3 regions of the Pantoea sp. LS15 genome follow, and region 1 is predicted to be linked to each of the others. Evidence: predicted binding sites of a transcription regulator. Region 1 holds the regulator's gene; each other region holds the start of a gene.
What was found. Region 1 encodes Fur, which represses iron uptake genes when iron is present. Its sites were predicted from a motif close to ATAATAATGAGAACNACTATCAA; they were not measured.

Region 1 (6,797 bases):
CACCACGGTTCGAGTTAAAGAATAAGCACAGCTAAAAAAAAGGGAGCCATTCGGCTCCCTTTTTCATTCTTACGCGTTTTTCAACACTTCACTGACAATCTCTACCGCTTCTTTCTCAATCTGCTGACGATGTTCAGCGCCGAGGAAGCTTTCGCAATAGATCTTGTACGCATCTTCGGTACCGGATGGACGCGCGGCGAACCAGCCATTTTCAGTCATCACTTTCAGACCGCCAATAGAGGCTCCGTTACCCGGTGCAGCCGTCAGGCGTGCAGTGATCGGGTCGCCAGCCAGCGTGCTCGCACTGACCATCTCCGGAGAGAGTTTGGACAGGGCGGCTTTCTGAGCTGAAGTCGCGCTAGCCTGGATACGGTTATAGCTTGGTGCACCAAAGCGTGCAGCCAGCTCATTGTAGTGTTCCTGCGGGTTTTTACCGGTGACAGCGGTAATTTCCGCCGCCAGCAGGCACATAATGATGCCGTCTTTATCGGTTGACCATGGCGTGCCGTCGAAACGCAGGAAAGATGCCCCCGCGCTCTCTTCACCGCCAAAGCCGAAGCTGCCGTCATGCAGACCGTCAACAAACCATTTGAAACCAACAGGCACTTCCACCAGCTTACGACCCAGCGCGTCGACCACACGGTCGATCATCGCAGAGGAGACCAGCGTTTTACCCACAGCAACCTCTTTGCCCCACTGCGGACGGTGCTGGAACAGGTAGTTAATCGCCACCGCCAGGTAATGGTTCGGGTTCATCAGCCCTGCCGGGGTGACGATACCATGACGGTCGTAATCCGGGTCGTTGGCAAATGCCAGATCAAATTTGTCGCGCAGCGCCAGCAGACCCGCCATTGCACATTCTGAGGAGCAGTCCATACGGATTGCACCGTCTTTATCCAGATGCATAAAGCGGAAGGTCTGATCGACGTGATCGTTCACGATGGTCAGATCCAACTTGTAATGCTCAGCAATGCGTTTCCAGTACTCAATACCGGAGCCACCGAGCGGATCCACACCCAGTTTCAGACCGGCTTTCTGAATCGCCGCCATGTCGACGATATCCGCCAGCCCTTCAATAAACGGCTGCACCAGATCCTGCTCTTTCACATGACCTGATGCCATCGCAGCATCCAGAGAAATACGTTTCACACCTTTCAGGCCATCGGCTAACAAGGCGTTAGCACGATCTTCCACCACTTTGGTGACGTTAGTATCAGCCGGGCCGCCATTAGGCGGGTTGTATTTGATACCACCGTCTTCCGGCGGGTTATGGGATGGCGTGATAACGATCCCGTCAGCCAGCGCGCCCCCTTTCTTGTTGTGCACAAGAATGGCGTTAGACACCGCAGGCGTTGGCGTGAATCCGTTATTCTCCTGAATAATCACATCAACGCCGTTGGCGGCCAGCACTTCCAGAACAGAAATGAATGCCGGCTCAGACAAAGCATGGGTATCTTTTCCCACATAGCATGGACCGGTAACGCCATTTTTGGCGCGCTCTTCCGCAATGGCCTGAGCAATGGCCAGAATGTGCGGTTCGTTAAAGCTATGGCGCGCCGCGCTACCGCGGTGACCAGATGTACCAAACTTCACGGCGTGTTCTGCATTGCCCACAACCGGCTTCAGAACGTAATACTGCGCGGTCAGCTGAGCGACATTAATCAAATCGCTTTGTTGTGCAGGTTGGCCTGCACGGCTGTGATTTGCCATTACCGGGTCCTTCTGATGCAAGGGTTAAATTGTACCGCAAACCTTTTCAATCAATTCCGCCGGGAACTGCATAGACTGCATGATGTGTTCAATCATGCTGCACTTGCGGCCCGTATTGGTATTGGTGATCACCCAGTACGGAGTGCCAGGGACATGTTTGGGTTTGGTTTGGTTGCCATTTTGCAGCAGCGTCTGCTCGTCACCCGCGAAATAGACGCGAGTACGACCGTGCAGCGACTCGGTCGCTTCAGCAAACGCTTTGTTATCCAGTGAGTAGAGTGTAGACAGCACCAGCATAAAGCGGTTAACCGCCTTTTTTTGCTCCGCATATTCATCGGACAGCAGCAGCTCGCGCATCGCCCGCACTTTATCTTTTGCCGGTGTCACGGCAGGTTTTACTTGTGCAACAACGCTCGGCTGAGACACGACATCTTTGGTAACTGGGGTGACAGGCTGTGAAACGGCGGAAATTTTAAGCATACGCCGTAAAATGTCGGACGCACTCTCCCCGATATGCCGCGTCTGGCTGGCAATATACTGATAGAGTTCGTCATCAACTTCGATTGTTTTCATCTTAATCCAGTGCGATATCTTATCTGAATACAAGTCATTGGGATTATAAGGTCAAATCCCAACAGCGGATAGCGTCAAACCAGGTTGGCGGCAAAAGTCAGATTAAACTGGAACCTTGCAGCCGGGCGGCAGAATGGTCAACATGATACCCTAACCTGACATACGTAAAAAAAGAACTTTGCCATGAAATTGAATACCCGAGCGCAAACTGCACAATCGCCGAACAATAATTCTCCCATCGTACTGGTTCACGGACTTTTTGGCAGCCTGGATAACCTGGGCGTCCTGGCGCGCGATCTGGTTAGCGATCACGACATTTTGCAAGTCGACATGCGCAATCACGGCCTTTCAGAGCGCTCAGAAGAGATGACCTACGCGGCAATGGCGCAGGATCTGCTGGATACGCTGGATGCCAACAACCTGCAAAAAGTAACCCTCATCGGGCATTCAATGGGCGGTAAAGCGGTGATGGCCCTGACGGCGCTGGCACCTGAGAGAATTCAGGGTCTGGTGGTGATCGATGTTGCTCCGGTGGATTACGACGTTCGCCGCCATGACGAAATTTTCGCGGCGATCAACGCGGTAACAGCGGCTGGTGCCGCAACGCGTCAACAAGCGGCTGCCGTCATGCGTGAGCATCTTGATGAAGAAGGTGTCGTGCAGTTCCTGCTGAAGTCATTTGTTGACGGACAATGGCGTTTTAACGTGCCAGTGCTCTGGGAGCAGTACAACAATATCGTAGGCTGGGAAACGGTACCTACCTGGCCACACTCTACCCTCTTTATTCGTGGCGGCAACTCGCCTTACGTCACCGACGCGTACCGCGACGCATTGCTGGCACAATTCCCGCAGGCTCGTGCCCATGTCATCGCCGGGGCTGGACACTGGGTTCACGCGGAAAAACCTGACGCCGTATTGCGCGCCATTCGCCGCTATCTTGCTGATACTGCAAATTGATTAAAAAGAGAGCGACTGGAAGGCTGCAGGCTTCCAGTCGTTGGCGTGCCGTTTTTGGTGATGTATGATGGCGCGCTTATCGCCCGGGCATTAGCAGGGCGGCTTGTTTCCCCCGAAGTCTCAGAATCATGGCCAAAGAACAAACGGACCGTACGACACTAGATCTGTTCGCGAATGAGCGTCGCCCGGGACGACCGAAAACGAATCCGCTTTCGCGCGATGAACAGCTGCGTATCAATAAACGCAATCAGCTTAAACGCGATAAAAATCGTGGGCTTAAGCGTGTCGAACTGAAGCTCAACGCCGACGCCGTCGATGCGCTTAACGAGCTGGCTGAGGCGCGTAATATCAGCCGCAGCGAGCTCATTGAAGAGATGTTGATCGCTCAACTTGAGACATTGCGCAGCCAGGCATAAGTCTGAAAATCCCCTTTATCACCTTTTTCATGTAGCACAGAGTGCAGTCCTGCGCGATAGCTGTTTCCGCAGGGTTGCCAGTTCTGCTATTATTGCCCTTATCCGTGGCCGAATTGCGCCACCATACTATTAAGTTTCAAGAGGTTATTTTACTCATGGCAATCATCGGCATTTTCTTCGGCAGTGATACCGGCAATACCGAAAACATCGCAAAAAACATTCAAAAACAGCTCGGTAAAGACGTTGCTGATGTGCATGACATCGCCAAGAGCAGCAAAGAAGATCTCGAAGGCTATGACATTCTGCTGCTGGGTATTCCAACCTGGTACTACGGTGAAGCCCAGTGCGACTGGGATGATTTCTTCCCGACGCTGGAAGAAGTTGATTTCAACGGCAAGCTGGTTGCCCTGTTTGGCTGTGGCGATCAGGAAGACTACGCGGAATATTTCTGTGATGCGCTGGGTACCATCCGCGACATCATTGAGCCAAATGGTGCGGTTATCGTCGGCCACTGGCCAACGGCGGGCTACCACTTTGAAGCCTCTAAAGGCCTGGCTGATGATGATCATTTCGTGGGTCTGGCCATCGACGAAGACCGCCAGCCAGAACTGACCGCAGAACGCGTTGAGAAATGGGTTAAGCAGATCCGTGAAGAACTGCACCTGGATGATATTCTTAACGCTTGATTTTTATCGTGGCGCAACTGCGGTTGCGCCCGAGCCTCAGGTCGTACCGATTAAATTAATTGCTACAATCTTTTAACTTTTTCGCCCAGACCTGTACAATGTCTCCCTGATAAAATGTGGTTTCTATTGAGCAAGTTTGTCGGTGATACCCCATTTTTATAAGCATATTTTGCCTGAGACTTGCTGTTTTCATTTAGACATGGCAGTTCTATAATGAGACGCATTATCCAAGGTGCATTTTCTGTCACTTCCTACAGAAGTGATTCGTTTAGCAACAGGACAGATTCCGCATGACTGACAACAATACCGCATTAAAGAAGGCTGGCCTGAAAGTTACGCTTCCTCGGTTAAAAATCCTTGAAGTGCTTCAGGGTCCAGACAATCACCATGTCAGTGCGGAAGACCTTTATAAACGCCTTATTGACATGGGTGAAGAAATTGGGCTCGCTACCGTCTATCGCGTGCTGAACCAGTTTGATGACGCGGGCATTGTTACCCGTCATAATTTCGAAGGCGGTAAATCTGTATTCGAACTGACCCAGCAACAGCACCACGATCACCTGATCTGCCTCGACTGTGGCAAGGTCATTGAATTTAGCGATGACTCCATCGAAGCGCGTCAGCGTGAAATTGCGGCTCGTCATGGCATCCGCCTGACCAACCACAGCCTGTACCTGTATGGTCACTGTGCTGAAGGTGATTGCCGCGAAGACGATCACGCGCACGACGCTAAATAACTCAAGCTTTCATACTCTGAGCCAGCCGCAAGGTTGGCTTTTTTTTGCCTGCTATTTGACGCAAAAAAGCCCGGTAGCGTTGTGCTACCGGGCATGATGACAGCAAATTATTTGCTGTTGTTACTGCGGATCTCTTTCCAGATCTGGTCGCAACGCTTCGCCACTTCCTGATCGTTTCCGGTTTTACGTGCCTGAATACAGGCCTGGTAATCCATCACGCGAACGTTTTCCTGTGTGGCGAACTGCTCATGTGCCTTCTCTTTCTTCAGCACATTCAGCACACTCTGACAGGCTTCGATCTTCTCCGGTGAACCTTCCGCCGTGTTGATGCAGGCGCTATACGCCTCTTTAAGACGCGAGTCCTCTTTCGGTGCCTGCTCCTGCGCACACCCCACCAGCCCCGCAGCCAGCAACGCGACGATTACGATATTTTTCATCATGTTCAGTCTCCATTAGAAGATGGTGAATGGAGCGATAACCATGAATTTCACGTCACGCTCATCCTGGAAGATGTTGCCGTAACCACCCGCATAGCTTGGAATGTCGGAGTGATTGTCATACTGGGTGAAGTGCAGTTTGAACATCGTGCCTTTGGCGCGGCCGTCCTGCAGGGTATAGATGGCATCCAGGCTGTAAGAAGACTCTTTCAGGCGATAGTTTGGATCGTAGTAAGCATCCGGTGTGGCCATATCTGCAGGTTTTGCATCCCAGGCATAAGCGTACGATGCACCCACCGCCCAGCCAGGCAGATTCCAGTTTTTCAGGTCATACATTGCACCGAAGAACACCGCTTTTTCGCCGTCGGCGTTGAAGTCAGAGCGGTTATCCCACCAGATATCAAGACGACCGTTAGACGATGCATAGGTTGGGGTCATACGCTGCAGGAAGTACCCCTGCTGCCCTTCTGCCTTCACCCATGTTCCTTCCAGGCGCAAATCGACCTGACCGACTTTGTAGCCGAAGGTGAGAGCCTGCAACCACGCGGTGCCGTCATAGATATCATTGACGCCACCATTACTGACTTTGTCGCGCGTACCGTAGAACTGGTAGCTGGTGCTCAGCGGGCTACCCGCGATATCAAATTTATAGCTGGCCTTGGCAAAGTACTGATCGATGTAACCTTGAGCCTGGCCGAATGCCGCCTCAAGTACCAGGTCGTTTTTAAAGTCGTATTTAGCACCCAGTGAATGGAGATAATCTACTTTGGTTTTCTTATCGTTCTGGTAGAACTTGTCCATTTCAATGTGCCATGGTGCTTTGTACTCGTTGGTCCACATATAGGAGAAGCTCAACGCACCTGCATCACCGTAATCAAAGTTGGCACCCGCTTCCGCCCCCTGGTAAGTACCCGGCATAAAGCTCCAGTGTGGTGCTAACAATGTCTGACCGGTTGGCTGAATATAACCACCGCGCGCCCATACCGGGCCGTATTTGAATTTCGCTGCTGCCTTATACAGGCTGATACCGCTTTTATCTCCTGACCAGTCTTCTTTATAGGCTTTATTACTGGAGGAGAATGCGATTTCGTTCGGGTGGGCACTGTCGCCGTTTTCTGCCATTTCAATTGCCGTGAATGCAGCAATATCCAGACCAAACATATCGGCAGCATAACCAGACTGGAAATCCAGATTGGCGTTCCAGGTGGAGTGAGAAAGGTTGGTTTTGTATTTATCTTCAGTGACGTCTTTACGATCACGCTCACGCTGCCAGTAGTAGAT
Region 2 (6,797 bases), on a different contig from region 1:
CTTAAAACGCAGCTTCCGCCGCATATGGTGCCGGTGGTGCTTCTGCAAATCAGTGCGCTGCCGTTAAGTGCGAACGGCAAGCTTGACCGCAAGGCGCTGCCGCTGCCAGATCTCACCAGTAAAACTTCCGGCCGCGCGCCGGAGACGGGCACCGAAGTTGCCGTCGCGCAGGCGTTTTCTGCGCTACTGGGTTGCGAGGTGAATGATATCGAAGCCGATTTCTTCGCCCTCGGAGGACACTCGCTGCTGGCGATGCGCCTGGCGGCACAGCTAAGCCGCGCATTCGACCGCAAGGTGACGCCGGGGCAGATTATGGTTGCGTCGACGGTGAGCAAGCTTAGCGTGCTGCTGGATTCACAGATGAGTGACGAGCAGGCGCAGCGTCTGGGGTATGAAACCCTTCTGCCGCTGCGTGAAAGCGATGGCCCGACGCTGTTCTGTTTCCACCCCGCGTCCGGTTTTGCCTGGCAGTTCAGCGTGCTGGCGCGCTACCTTCGCCCGCGCTGGTCTATCGTAGGTATTCAGTCGCCGCGCCCGGACGGGCCGATGCAGCAGTGCGCCGATCTGGATGGTGTGATCGAGCATCACCTGACGACGCTGCGGGCCCAGCAGCCGCAGGGGCCGTATTACCTGTTCGGCTATTCACTCGGCGGTACGCTGGCTCAGGGCATTGCCGCCCGTCTCCGCGATCAGGGTGAAGAGGTGGCGTTCCTCGGCCTGCTGGATACCTGGCCGCCGGAAACGCAAAACTGGGCGGAGAAAGAGGCCAACGGCCTCGACCCGGAAGTGTTGGCGGAAATTGAGCGCGAGCGTCAGGCGTTTATCGCCGCGCAGCAGGGGCAGGGTTCAAGTGAGCTGTTTAATGCCATTGAAGGCAACTACGCCGATGCCGTGCGGCTGTTAACAACGGCGTACAGTTCACGCTTTGACGGCAAAGCGACGCTGTTTGTTGCCGAGCGCACCAGAACGCTGGATCCGCAGGTGGCCTGGGCGCCGTGGGTCGGTGAACTGGAGGTGCATTACCAGGATTGCGCCCACGTGGATATCATTTCACCGCAGGCGTTTGAGAAGATAGGACCGGTGTTGAAGGAAATCCTGGGGTAACGACCTGAAGGGGGGAGGGGTTGCTCCCTCTCCCTGTGGGAGAGGGCCGGGGTGAGGGCATCAGACCGCACGCTTGCCTAACGGCACCACCAGCGGCGTTCCCGCCACCGGATCGTCAATAATCATGCAGCGCATACCGTAGATCTGCTCGATCAGCTCCGGCGTCACAATCTCTCCTGGTGCGCCCTGCGCCACAATTTCGCCATCCCGCAGCGCAATCAGATGCGTGGCGTAGCGGCAGGCTTGGTTTAAATCGTGCAGCACCGCCGCCAGGGTGTACCCTCGCGTGCGGTTGAGATCGCTCAGCAATTCCAGCAAATCAATCTGATGGCTGATGTCCAGCCAGGTTGTCGGCTCGTCCAGCAGCATGATGGAAGTCTCCTGCGCCAGCACCATCGCGATCCACGCGCGCTGGCGCTGCCCACCGGAGAGGGTATCCACACTTTGCCGGGCGAGATCGGTAATGCCCGTCGCCTGCATCGCGCGGGTCACCGCCTCGTCATCCTCTTTACGCCAGCGGGTAAACAGCGGTTGATGCGGGTAGCGTCCGCGAGAGACCAGCTCCTGCACCGTGATATCGCCCGGCGTAGTGGCGTTTTGCGCCAGCAGCCCGATGCGCCTGGCCACTTCTTTGCTGGCGAAGTGCTGGATGTGTTCGCCGTCGAGGTACACGCTGCCTTCAACTGGCGTCATCAAACGGCTGAGGGTACGCAACAGGGTCGATTTTCCGCAGCCGTTCGGGCCGATAATCGCCGTAAAGTGGCCGTCCGGAATGGTAACGGTTAAGTCACGGGCAATGATTTTTTTGCCGTAACCCAGGGTTAAGTTGTCGCCGCGCAAGCGGGAAGCTATGTCAGTCATTTCTTGCGTGACTCCTGAACTAACAAGACGATGAGGTAAATCCCGCCGAGGCTGACGGTCACGACACCCACCGGAAGTTGATAAGGCATAAACAGCTGTTGGGCGCAGAGATCGGCGGCCAGCAATAACAATGCTCCACACAGCGCCGCCTGGGTTAAGCCCCAGCGCGCAGTGCCACTAAGACGCCGGGCAATATGCGGGGCCACCAGGGCGATAAAGGAGATTGGCCCGGCAATCGCCGCCGCCGCAGCGGTCAGCAAGACGGCGATCAGCATCAGCATCAGGCGCGAACGTTCAACACTCACACCCAGCGCACAGGCACTGTCATCGCCCATCTCCAGCAGGCGCATGCGGCGCACCAGCAGCAGAGCACCGATAAACATCAATATAATCAGCGGCGCTGCAGGCCACGTTTTGCCCCATGTCAGGCCATTCAGGGAGCCGGCGTACCACAGTCCCGCAGACAGCGCGGTTTCCAGTGACGCCTGCAACAACAGCCAGGTATTAAACGCCATCAGCATTGCACGTACGCCGATGCCGATGATGATCAGACGAAAGGTATCGATACCGTTACGCCAGGCAAGCGCCCAGATAATCAGCGAGGTCAGAATGCCGCCGGCCATGGCGGTAAAGGTAATGGCCGTCAGATGCTGACCAAACAGCACCATTGCCACCAGCACGCCGCTCCAGGCACCGGTATTGAGGCCCATCACGTCCGGGCTGCCGAGCGGGTTGCGCATCAGTGACTGGAAAATCGCGCCGCTAATACCTAGTGCAGCACCCACCAGAATGGCCATCGCCACGCGCGGCAGGCGCCATTCCGTTACTACCAGCGTGACATTGCGCGGTGCGCTGCCAGTTAGCGCATCAAAGACCTGGCTGAAATCAAGCAATATCGCACCGCTGCGCAGGCTCCAGACTGACAGTATCAAAATGGTGATAACCAGCAGGGAGAGGCAGGTTACTAAACGACGGGATGGGGCCATCATGCGCCACCTCCGCGTTTACGTCGCACCAGGAAGATCAGCACTGGCGCGCCGATAAAGGCGCTGACTACTGAGACGCGCAGCTCGCCGGGTACCAGCAAACGTCCCAGGATATCGGCAAACAGCAGCAGGGCAGGCGTTGCAAGAAGCGTGACCGGCAGTGACCAGCGGTGATCTGCCCCCACCAGCCAGCGTGCCATATGCGGCATCATCAGGCCGATAAAGGCGATCGGGCCGACTACCGCCGTTGCACTGCCGCACAGGACGGTAATGGCAAGAAGACCAATAAGTTGGGTACGTGCAACCCGGTTACCAAGCGCAGTGGCGGTATCGCTGCCCAGACTCAGGCTATTCAGCGCCCGGCTTAAAAACAGCGCGACGGCGGCAGCGATGATCACCGGGAGCACCACCACCTTTAAGGTTTCCAGCGTACGGATATCCAGCGAACCGGCCTGCCAGAAGCGCAACTGGTCGTAAACGTCCGGGTTGAGCAGGGCGATGCCGTTGGATAACCCTTCCAGCACCGCGGCGAGCGCGACACCCGCAAGGGTCAGACGTACCGGGCTGAGTTGCCCGCCGCCCTGGCTGCCGGTAAAGGCCACGACCAGCGAGGCCACCAGTGCGCCGCAAAAGGCCATCACCAGCTGTTCAGACGCTGACGTTAACCCGAACATGGCCGCGCCGAGCACAATGGCAAAACTGGCGCCGCTGTTAACGCCCAGAATACCGGGGTCGGCCAGCGGGTTACGGGTGAGGGTTTGCATCAGAGCACCCGCGAGACCCAGCGCGCCACCGGCCAGGAGCCCGGCAAGGGTACGGGGAAAGCGGGCATCGAGCACGATGGTGCAGTCGGCACTTTGGCAGGTGCCGGAAAGCGCGTCGACAATAACAGATGCGGGTAGCGGTTTCGCGCCGACCAGCAGGCTGAGTGCAATCGCAAGGATCAACAGCAGCAATAAAACGGGCACGACAATGGCGCGCACCGAAGAGGAGGAAAACGACATAGCAACATCCATGATTTGATAATGATAGTGATTATCGTTATCTATCTTATTTGGCTATGTTAGCATGTGCACCCATTGAATGGGTAGAATTACACTCAAGGCTTTGTCATGAATCAAAAATCCTGGCTGCTCAACCTCAGCCTGCTTAAAACACACCCGGCATATCGGGCAGTTTTTATCGCCCGCTTTATTTCTATTTTATCTCTCGGCCTGCTCGGCGTTGCCGTGCCGGTACAGATCCAGACCATGACACACTCCAGCTGGCTGGTGGGGTTATCCGTCACCTTAACCGGCGGGGCGATGTTTATTGGCCTGATGGTGGGAGGTGTACTGGCAGACCGCTACGAGCGTAAAAAACTGATCCTGCTGGCGCGCGGTACCTGCGGCGTGGGGTTTATTGGCTTGTGTCTGAACGCCATGCTGCCGGAGCCGTCGCTTGTGGCAATTTACGCCCTCGGGTTGTGGGACGGCTTTTTTGCCTCGCTAGGGGTAACGGCACTGCTGGCTGCCACCCCCGCGCTGGTGGGGCGTGAAAACCTGATGCAGGCGGGAGCCATTACCATGCTGACCGTGCGTCTGGGTTCGGTGATTTCGCCGATGGTCGGCGGTCTGCTGCTGGCGACCGGCAACGTGGCGTGGAACTATGGCCTGGCGGCAGCGGGAACCTTCATCACCACGCTGACGTTGCTGCGCCTGCCGCTGCTGCCACCTCCGTCGCAGCCGCGTGAACATCCACTGAAATCTCTGATGGCCGCTATTCGTTTCCTGTTCAGCAACCCGCTGATTGGCGGGATTGCGCTGCTCGGCGGCCTGCTGACGATGGCCAGCGCCGTGCGCGTGCTGTACCCGGCACTGGCGGGAGAGTGGCAGATGAGCGCCTCGGAGATTGGCATTCTCTACGCCGCCATTCCGCTTGGTGCGGCGTGTGGCGCGCTGACCAGTGGTAATCTGGCACAGAGTGTACGCCCGGGGCTGATTATGCTGCTTGCCACGCTGGCCTCGTTTATCGCCATTGGTTTCTTCAGCCTGATGCCGGTGTGGGCGTTGGGCGTGATTTGTCTGGTGCTCTTCGGCTGGTTGAGTGCTATCAGTTCGCTGCTGCAATATACCCTGATTCAGACCCAGACACCGGAAGGGATGCTGGGGCGAATTAATGGCCTGTGGACGGCACAGAACGTAACGGGGGATGCAATTGGTGCGGCGATCCTTGGTGGGCTGGGGGCAATGATGACCCCGGTGGCGTCGGCGAGCAGCAGCGGGTTTGCCTTAGCGATACTTGGCGCGATTTTGCTGGTGGTATTGGTGGAGTTGCGGCGGTTCAGGCAGGAGGTTGTGTTAAACGACGGTGCGGCGTGATGCCCTCACCCCAGCCCTCTCCCACAGGGAGAGGGAGGGTTAATGCCTACTTAAACATTGTATTCAGTCTGTCTAAAACCAACATCGCACTGTAATAATCCAGGCGGAACGTCTCTGTGCCCAGTGCCCAGACGCGTTTGTTCTCCACCGCAGGCAGATGCGCCAGCAGCGGATTGGCGTAAATCGCGTCGACATCTTTCTGGTCACCGGCAAACACAAACAACCCTTCGCCGTTCAGCCCCGTTGCCAGGTTTTCGCCGCCCAACTGGATGATGTCGTGGCGTTTACCCTGGCTTTTTGATGTGTGCAATCCGGTGGGCAATTCCGCCAGCGTAAAGCCAAGCTGGTGCAGCAGCTTGCCCTGCGCGGATTCAGCGGTCCAGAGGTTGGCGCTGTGTGCGGCGGCAGTGTAGACGATGGCATTCACTGGCTGTGGTGGCCGTTTCATCTGCTGTTTCACCTGGGTGAGCTTTTTATCGAACGCCGCGATGCGCTCTGCGGCCTGCTTTTCCTGCCCGGTGATGGTGCCCAACTGCGTCAGCAGTTCCTGCCAGCTTTTATCGTCGTAATTGATCACCAGCGTCGGGGCAATGGCGGAGAGTTGGTCGTAGAGCGCCAGCGCAGAATCCCCGCCGGTGGCGCTGATCAAAATCAGATCCGGCATTTGCGCGGCGACCGCTTCGGCGCTGGGTTCGCCAATGTAAAGACGCGCAACGTTGCGCTGTTTCGCGATATCTCCCCACTGACGTAAAAAGCCCTGTGCATCCGCCACGCGGTTGTTGGGCGTGGTGGCGCCACTGGCAACCACCGGTGCGTCAATCGCCAGCAGGGAACCCGTTAACGTCACGCTGGTGGAGACAATACGCGCCGGTTTGCTCTCCAGGGTATGCACGCCACGACTGTCGGTGACCTGCCGCGGCCAGTCTGCGGCGGTGGCTGAGGTTAGTCCTAAAACAAAAAGTCCTGTTAAAAAAAGGGCATTGCGGCAAACGGCAGGGAATTTCACTGAGCGACATCCTGTTTTTGTTGAAGATAATGCTTCTCATTTTCATGGTTGTAAGAAAGGGATGCAAGCGTTTGTCGCACAAGTATTTACCCGATGGTTGACAGCGGAGCGCTGTGGGATTAGGTTAGCCGACGAAAACATAAATGATAATCATTATTGCTTCTTTTATCATTTCAGGAGGATGATATGGATACGTCCCTGGCTGAGGAAGTTCAGCACACCGCGACCACGCTGCAATCAGACAGCTTTTTCTTTATGTCGCCTTACCGCAGTTTTACCACGTCCGGCTGTTTTGCCCGCTTCTCTGAACCTGCCGTCGGTGGTGATGACCTGACTGGCCACTTCCAGCAAAAATTAGCGCAGGCCTTCCGGGATGCAAAAGCCAGCGGTATCGCGCATCCGGTGATGGTAGGGGCTATTCCGTTCGATACCCGCAAACGGTCGTCACTGTTTATTCCACAACGCTGGCAGACATTTTCC
Region 3 (6,797 bases), on a different contig from region 1:
AGGGATCTGTGCGCGCAACTCGGCAATAGCGCCTTTACCAAACAGAATGCGGGTTGGGGTGTGGAGATTAAAGTTGTTCATTGCTCGTTCCCTTATGTGGGTGAAAAATCGTGGTGGCGCAGAAGGCTACCTGATGCTGCACATTGTGGCTGTCCGGGGCTATCCTCTCAATGCACATTCCTGCCGATGTCTTGCCCATTTCTACAGAGCGCTGGAGAAAGTGCGGAAAAGCACGCACACTATCAACGTCGGAAACCGTACCCGGAGTAACGTAACATGAACCGTGAAGCGATCTGTCATCAGCTCACAATGCAGATTAAGAGATTGATAGATAATGAAAATGGTGTCAGCAATTTGCTGCCGGACATTCGCCTGCTCTACGGTACCCAACCCGGGACGCGTACGCCGGTCATGTATCAGCCCGGCATCGTTTTTCTCTTTTCAGGCCATAAAATTGGCTATATCAATGAACGTGTTTTCCGTTACGACACAAATGAATACCTGCTGCTGACAGTACCTTTACCCTTTGAATGTGAAACTTTCGCGACAGAGGCCGTTCCGCTGGCAGGTATTCGCGTCAATGTCGATATTCTTCAGTTGCAGGAGCTGCTGATGGAGATTGGTGAAGACGAGCTTTTCCAGCCATCAATGGCATCAAGCGGGATTAACTCCGCGACATTATCTGAAGAGATCCTCTGTGCCATTGAGCGTCTGCTGGACGTGATGGAAAGGCCGCTGGATGCACGAATTCTCGGCAAGCAGATTATCCGCGAGATCCTCTACCATGTACTGCTGGGGCCGGGTGGGGGGGCCTTACTTGCGCTGGTGAGCCGACAGACCCACTTCAGCCTGATAAGCCGCGTGCTAAAACGTATTGAAAGTCAGTACACGGAAAACCTGAGCGTCGACCAACTCGCTGCAGAAGCGAATATGAGTGTCTCGGCGTTTCACCATAATTTTAAGTCGGTCACCAGCACTTCACCGCTGCAATACCTCAAAACCTACCGTCTGCATAAGGCGCGGATGCTGATGATCCACGATGGTATGAAGGCCAGCGCGGCGGCGATGCGGGTGGGCTATGAAAGTGCATCGCAGTTCAGTCGGGAATTTAAGCGCTACTTCGGCGTCACGCCGGGGGAAGATGCGTCACGTATCAGAACCATGCAGGGAGCGTGAAGGGGAAGCGTAGGCCGGGTAAGCGGTAGCGCCACCCGGCTTTTGTTTATGCACTGCAGTACTTTTTCTTAATCACTACCGCAATGGTCCCTACCAGCCCTGCCACCAGCAGGAAAATCGGCAGCACCATCAGAAAGGTCATCACCTGATCTTCGTGGTGTTTCACGAACGGGATCATATTCAGCGCGTAGCCGAGCGTCGTGACCACACCAACCCACAACAGGGCGCTCAGCCAGTTGAAGAACTGGAAGCGGCGGTTCGACAGACCAGAAATGCCTGCCATTGTTGGCAGAAGCGTGCGAACAAACGCCAAAAAACGCCCGGCCAGCAGTGCCAGCAGGCCGTGCCGATCAAACATGCAGGTCGCACGTTGATGATATTTATGCGGTAACTGCGCCAGCCAGCTTTTCACGACGCGCGTGTTCCCAAGCCAGCGGCCCTGCAAATAGCTCAGCCAGCAACCCAGACTGGCTGCGGAAGTGAGGATCACCATCGTTGGCGTGAAGTCCATGACACCTTTGCCGATTAACGCCCCGGCAAGTAAAAGCAAACTGTCACCGGGTAAAAATGACGCTGGCAGTAATCCATTTTCCAGAAACAGAGTCGCGAACATCACGAAATAGACGATACCTAAGACGTGAGGGTCCGCCAGCGCGGCAAAATCGTGTTGCCAGAGCGCTGCGATAATATCTTGAATAACAGCCATGGACTTTCCTGTGGAACAGCAGATATAGAGCTATTGTACTCCTTTATTTGCGCTTCGGGTTTGATCCCGGGCGCAACTAATGCGGACTTTTCTGGTGGCAATGTTCACAAAAACGTCCAGGGAGTACATTTTCAGCCAGCACTCTACACGATACGTTCAAACCCTGCTGTTAAATCCGCAATTAAATCGTCTGCATTTTCTAAACCGATATGCAGTCGAATCAGAGTTCCGCTGAAGTCCACTTCGCCGCCGGGACGTAAAGCCGCAATCTGCTCCGGTTGGTTAGGCAGGATCAGGGATTCAAAGCCGCCCCAGGAGTAGGCCATGCTGAAGAGGGTAAAATTATCCAGATAGTTTGCCAGTTCGTCATTATCCAGCCGTTTTTTAAGAACGAATGAGAACAAACCGCTACTCCCCGTAAAGTCACGTTGCCAGTATTCATGGCCTTTGCTGCCCGGTAACGCAGGATGGTTGACGCGTTCAACCTGCGGGTGTTGCGCCAGCCATTCGGCTATTTTCAGGCTGCTTTCGTGATGCTGACGCAGGCGCACACCCAGTGTACGGATCCCGCGGCTGGTCATGTAGGCGGTGTCCGCATCCACCATTTGCCCCATCAGGTAGGCATTTTCACGCAGTTGATCCCAGCAGCGTGCATTGGATACCGCAGTGCCAATCATGCCGTCAGAATGGCCAATCAGGTATTTGGTCGCCGCCTGAATCGAGATATCAATGTCGAATTCCAGTGCTTTAAACAACACGCCAGCCGCCCACGTGTTGTCGATCATGATGATCGCCTCTGGCGCTTTGCTGCGAACCGCTTTCACGATTGCCGGGACGTCGTGGACTTCCATGGTGATAGACCCTGGAGATTCCAGGAACACAATGCGCGTGTTTGGCTGAATAAGTTCAGCGATGCCTTCACCGATCAGCGGGTCGAACCAACCGGTTGTTACGCCGAGCTTACTGAGGATTTTGGTGCAGAAGTCCTGGCTGGGTTCATAGGCGGTGTTGGTCATCAGGATATGATCGCCTTGTTCCACAAACGCCAGAATAGTATTGGCGACGGCTGCCGCCCCACACGGGAACAGCGCACAGCCCACGCCGCCTTCCAGTTCGCACATGGCCTCCTGGAGTGAAAAATGGGTTAGCGTGCCACGACGACCATAAAAAAGTCCGCCTTTTGCGCGGTTACGCGTGGCGATTTTTTTCTCCTCAATGGTATCAAATACCAGTGAGGAGGCTCGTTGAATCACGCTATTGACCGATCCCTGAGTGTATTTCTTGCTGCGTCCAGCCTGTACCAGCGTGGTATCAAGATGCTTCTTTGTCATGTTCGCTAACCCTGTTTTTATACGTCTGGACGTCCAGACTACCACGATTGTAAAAAACTGCACCCGGATGCTTATCGAATAAGCAGAAAATATTAGCAAAAAACCGCATAAGAAATTTTTACTGCGTAAGCGCAAGGAAAGTGAGCGAAAATTACGGCACCATGTAAATACTAATGAGAACTACTATCAATTCGACGACGTTTTGATATTATTACGTTCAGATTTTGTGATTTGCGTCCTGGAGATACAGAGTGGGTAATAATTTGATGCAGACGGATCTCTCCGTTTGGGGCATGTATCAACATGCTGACATCGTGGTTAAGATTGTGATGATCGGCCTGATTCTGGCGTCCGTTGTCACCTGGGCTATCTTCTTCAGCAAGAGTGCTGAGCTGCTTGCACAGAAGCGTCGCCTTAAGCGGGAGCAACAGCAACTGGCTGAAGCCCGCTCTCTGGATCAGGCTTCAGATATGACCTCATCCTTCCACGTAAAAAGCCTGACCACCCTGTTAGTTAATGAAGCTCAGAATGAGCTGGAACTTTCCGCTGGCAGTGAAGATAACGAAGGTATTAAAGAACGTACCGGCTTCCGTCTGGAGCGTCGTGTTGCTGCTGTTGGTCGACATATGGGCCGTGGCAATGGTTATCTGGCGACGATCGGTGCGATCTCTCCTTTCATCGGGCTTTTCGGTACGGTCTGGGGCATCATGAACAGCTTTATCGGTATCGCGCAGTCTCAAACTACCAACCTTGCGGTGGTTGCGCCGGGTATCGCGGAAGCGCTGCTGGCGACGGCGATCGGTCTGGTTGCCGCAATCCCGGCTGTGGTTATCTACAACATCTTCGCGCGTATGATTGGCAGTTACAAAGCTACTCTCGGTGATGTTGCCGCGCAGGTTCTGTTGCTGCAAAGTCGCGATCTTGATTTGAATGCCAGCTCGGTTAAGCCGGTGCATGCGGCATCTAAACTGCGCGCAGGTTGATGCTATGGCGATGCGTCTGAACGAAAATCTGGACGATAACGGCGAAATGCATGAAATCAACGTAACGCCGTTTATCGACGTTATGCTGGTTCTGCTGATTATCTTCATGGTGGCTGCGCCGCTGGCGACGGTGGATGTGAAGGTGAATCTACCCGCTTCTTCCAGCCAGCCGCAGCCGCGCCCGGAGAAGCCAATCTATATCTCGGTAAAAGCGGATAAATCCATGTTCCTCGGGAACGACCCGGTGACGGCCGACTCAGTCATCCCGGCGCTGGATCAGCTCACTGGCGGCAAGAAGGACACCACGGTTTTCTTCCGTGCGGATAAAACCGTCGATTATGAAACCATGATGAAGGTAATGGACACACTGCATCAGGCGGGTTATCTGAAGATAGGACTGGTCGGCGAAGAGAAAGCGGCCTCGAAGTGATAAAGAAGCTGGCGAAAGCCGGCTTTTTTTTTGGTCTGTCGGTTTATGTTTTTTTGTTATCTGTCGGTGCGGTAGGGGAAGTTGCCAGCGCATCCTCATCAAGCGCAACGCAGGTGACGTTTGAGGTACGGTACTCACCGTCTGACAGCTTGCGCGTCAGACGCAGGGTGGCGATTTCTCTGGCAAGCAGGTACTGATAATTGGCCTCGAGACGTCCGAGAAGCTTCTCTTTCAGTTCTGGCCGCTGTTCAATGATGGCGTTCATCACCGCACCGTAAATTTCTTCTTTCACCTGTAGCGGATAAATTTCGCGGCGATTCTGCCATTTCAGACGGACCAGTGTGGCCGGGATCGATACCAGGTCTTGTGTAATACGCGTCATCTCGGTATTTTTTGTGGTTCGCAGTGCCTCGAGATTTTGCTTTAAGATAAATTCATCACTTTTTTTATCATCTAAAGTCAAATAAACGTCGTTGTTTTTAATTTCTTTCACGTTAATCTTCCCCCAGGTTATAAAAAATTGGGTTGTTTTTTTCGCGCGTAATTAAATTAAGCCAAATTTCATTGCCCGCTTCATTAATTTCTTCAGTTTTCTCGGCCATTATTTGACTTAGTTTCTGGGCATCTATTTCACCTTCGGCTTGCAGGTCATTCAACAGATGGACAAAGGCTTCAATTTTTATAGCGCGAAATAAGCGGTCCTTTATATGGCGATCGTGCTCTTCCAGCAACATATTACGTGATTTCCCAGTTTGGGAAACGCCAATTAATATGTCAGGCTCGAAATCGGAGAGCTTTCTTTTTCCCTGAGTGAAACTCGCCTCTTTTTCTGCTTCCGCGGGGTGCTGTTCCACAGACGCAATGTGGTACTTAGCCGGGACGAGATAGTCGGGCAGCATTTTTAATTTCCTTTAATTTCAACAGGGTGGGGTTGGTAAAGGCGTGAGATTCGTTGACAATATCATGAGGCAATTTTAAAATCAAAAAAAATGGAGCCTACCCATGAACAGCATCTTTTACACGGTCATCACATTACTATTACTGACCGCTGGTGTTCTTTTATTGATGCAGGAATTCAATAAAACGAAAGTGTCGAAAGACATCAGTGAACCACCGCAACCTGAGCGGATGACAAAAGAGGAAGGGGAAGATCATTTCTCCGTATTGATGAACTCAGTAACGCCTGTTTGGTACTGGCGAGTGAACCATGAATATATCGACTTTTTGCATGCGACAATTAAACGCATGAAAATGTCGGAAATTAATGATACGCCCGGACTGTTTGAGGCACAGCGTCGCTGCAGCGACCTGAATTCAGCAGTGTATAAATATTATGATAATATCAAAAAGCGCTGTCTGAACGGTGAGAAGGTGTCATATTCCGACCTCGACGTATTAAATCTGCGTCAGTGTTTTCGTGAGTTCAGTCTGGAAGCCTACCCTGAGCTGGTGGCGCTTGTCTGGCCGGAGTATGCGCGTCCGGAGGTTAACCCGGATAACGTCTGAGTGACGTACCGTTGAGTTATTGCAAACAGTCAGCGCCGTTGCGATATACTGGGCGCTGGTTTCTTTTGCAAACAGGACTTTATGGAACGCTTTTTTGAAAATGCCATGTACGCCTCTCGCTGGATACTGGCTCCCGTCTATTTTGGCCTTTCGCTGGCGCTGATCGCACTGACGATTAAGTTCTTTCAGGAAATCTGGCATGTTCTGCCGAACATTTTTTCCATTGCTGAAGCGGATTTGATTCTGGTTCTGCTGTCTCTGGTGGATATGACGCTGGTGGGCGGATTGCTGGTGATGGTGATGTTCTCCGGCTATGAAAATTTTGTCTCCCAGCTGGATATTGATGAGCGTAAAGAGAAGCTCAACTGGCTGGGCAAAATGGATGCCTCGTCGCTGAAGAATAAAGTGGCCGCGTCGATTGTTGCGATCTCCTCTATCCACCTGCTACGCGTATTTATGGACGCGAAAAATGTCCCGGATAACAAACTGATGTGGTACGTCATTATCCATCTGACGTTTGTGTTGTCAGCGTTTGTGATGGGGTATCTGGACAAGATCAGTAAGAAGTAAAATACTTGTCCCCCTCTGCCTACGGGCTGAGGGGGCGAAAAAGGCCTATTTATCCGATGATGCCTGCCACAGGTTCAACTCCCCGTCCGCAACAT

Region 2: the regulator Fur is predicted to act here: its motif matches at 3,971-3,993, upstream of fepD (Fe(3+)-siderophore ABC transporter permease).
Region 3: the regulator Fur is predicted to act here: its motif matches at 3,381-3,403, upstream of exbB (tol-pal system-associated acyl-CoA thioesterase).

What each region holds. Positions count from the first base shown of each region.
Region 1 covers NZ_JAAVXA010000021.1:23,455-30,251, reverse strand. The annotation lists gene potE (putrescine-ornithine antiporter) at 1-35, shown strand, start outside; gene pgm (phosphoglucomutase (alpha-D-glucose-1,6-bisphosphate-dependent)) at 70-1,710, opposite strand; gene seqA (replication initiation negative regulator SeqA) at 1,735-2,283, opposite strand; gene ybfF (esterase) at 2,467-3,240, shown strand; gene ybfE (LexA regulated protein) at 3,369-3,656, shown strand; gene fldA (flavodoxin FldA) at 3,812-4,342, shown strand; gene fur (ferric iron uptake transcriptional regulator) at 4,633-5,079, shown strand; gene chiQ (ChiQ/YbfN family lipoprotein) at 5,187-5,516, opposite strand; gene chiP (chitoporin ChiP) at 5,532-6,797, opposite strand, start outside.
Region 2 covers NZ_JAAVXA010000003.1:322,097-328,893, forward strand. The annotation lists gene entF (enterobactin non-ribosomal peptide synthetase EntF) at 1-1,104, shown strand, start outside; gene fepC (iron-enterobactin ABC transporter ATP-binding protein) at 1,165-1,965, opposite strand; gene fepG (iron-enterobactin ABC transporter permease) at 1,962-2,954, opposite strand; gene fepD (Fe(3+)-siderophore ABC transporter permease) at 2,951-3,955, opposite strand; gene entS (enterobactin transporter EntS) at 4,064-5,311, shown strand; gene fepB (Fe2+-enterobactin ABC transporter substrate-binding protein) at 5,358-6,317, opposite strand; gene entC (isochorismate synthase EntC) at 6,504-6,797, shown strand, end outside.
Region 3 covers NZ_JAAVXA010000019.1:38,212-45,008, forward strand. The annotation lists gene yqhD (alcohol dehydrogenase) at 1-81, opposite strand, end outside; gene HED65_RS20700 (AraC family transcriptional regulator) at 277-1,176, shown strand; gene yghB (DedA family general envelope maintenance protein YghB) at 1,223-1,882, opposite strand; gene metC (cystathionine beta-lyase) at 2,026-3,213, opposite strand; gene exbB (tol-pal system-associated acyl-CoA thioesterase) at 3,465-4,196, shown strand; gene exbD (TonB system transport protein ExbD) at 4,201-4,626, shown strand; gene HED65_RS20725 (cytoplasmic protein) at 4,670-5,119, opposite strand; gene HED65_RS20730 (hypothetical protein) at 5,121-5,525, opposite strand; gene HED65_RS20735 (ESA_00282 family adhesion-associated protein) at 5,629-6,132, shown strand; gene HED65_RS20740 (TIGR00645 family protein) at 6,214-6,702, shown strand; gene HED65_RS20745 (aldo/keto reductase) at 6,748-6,797, opposite strand, start outside.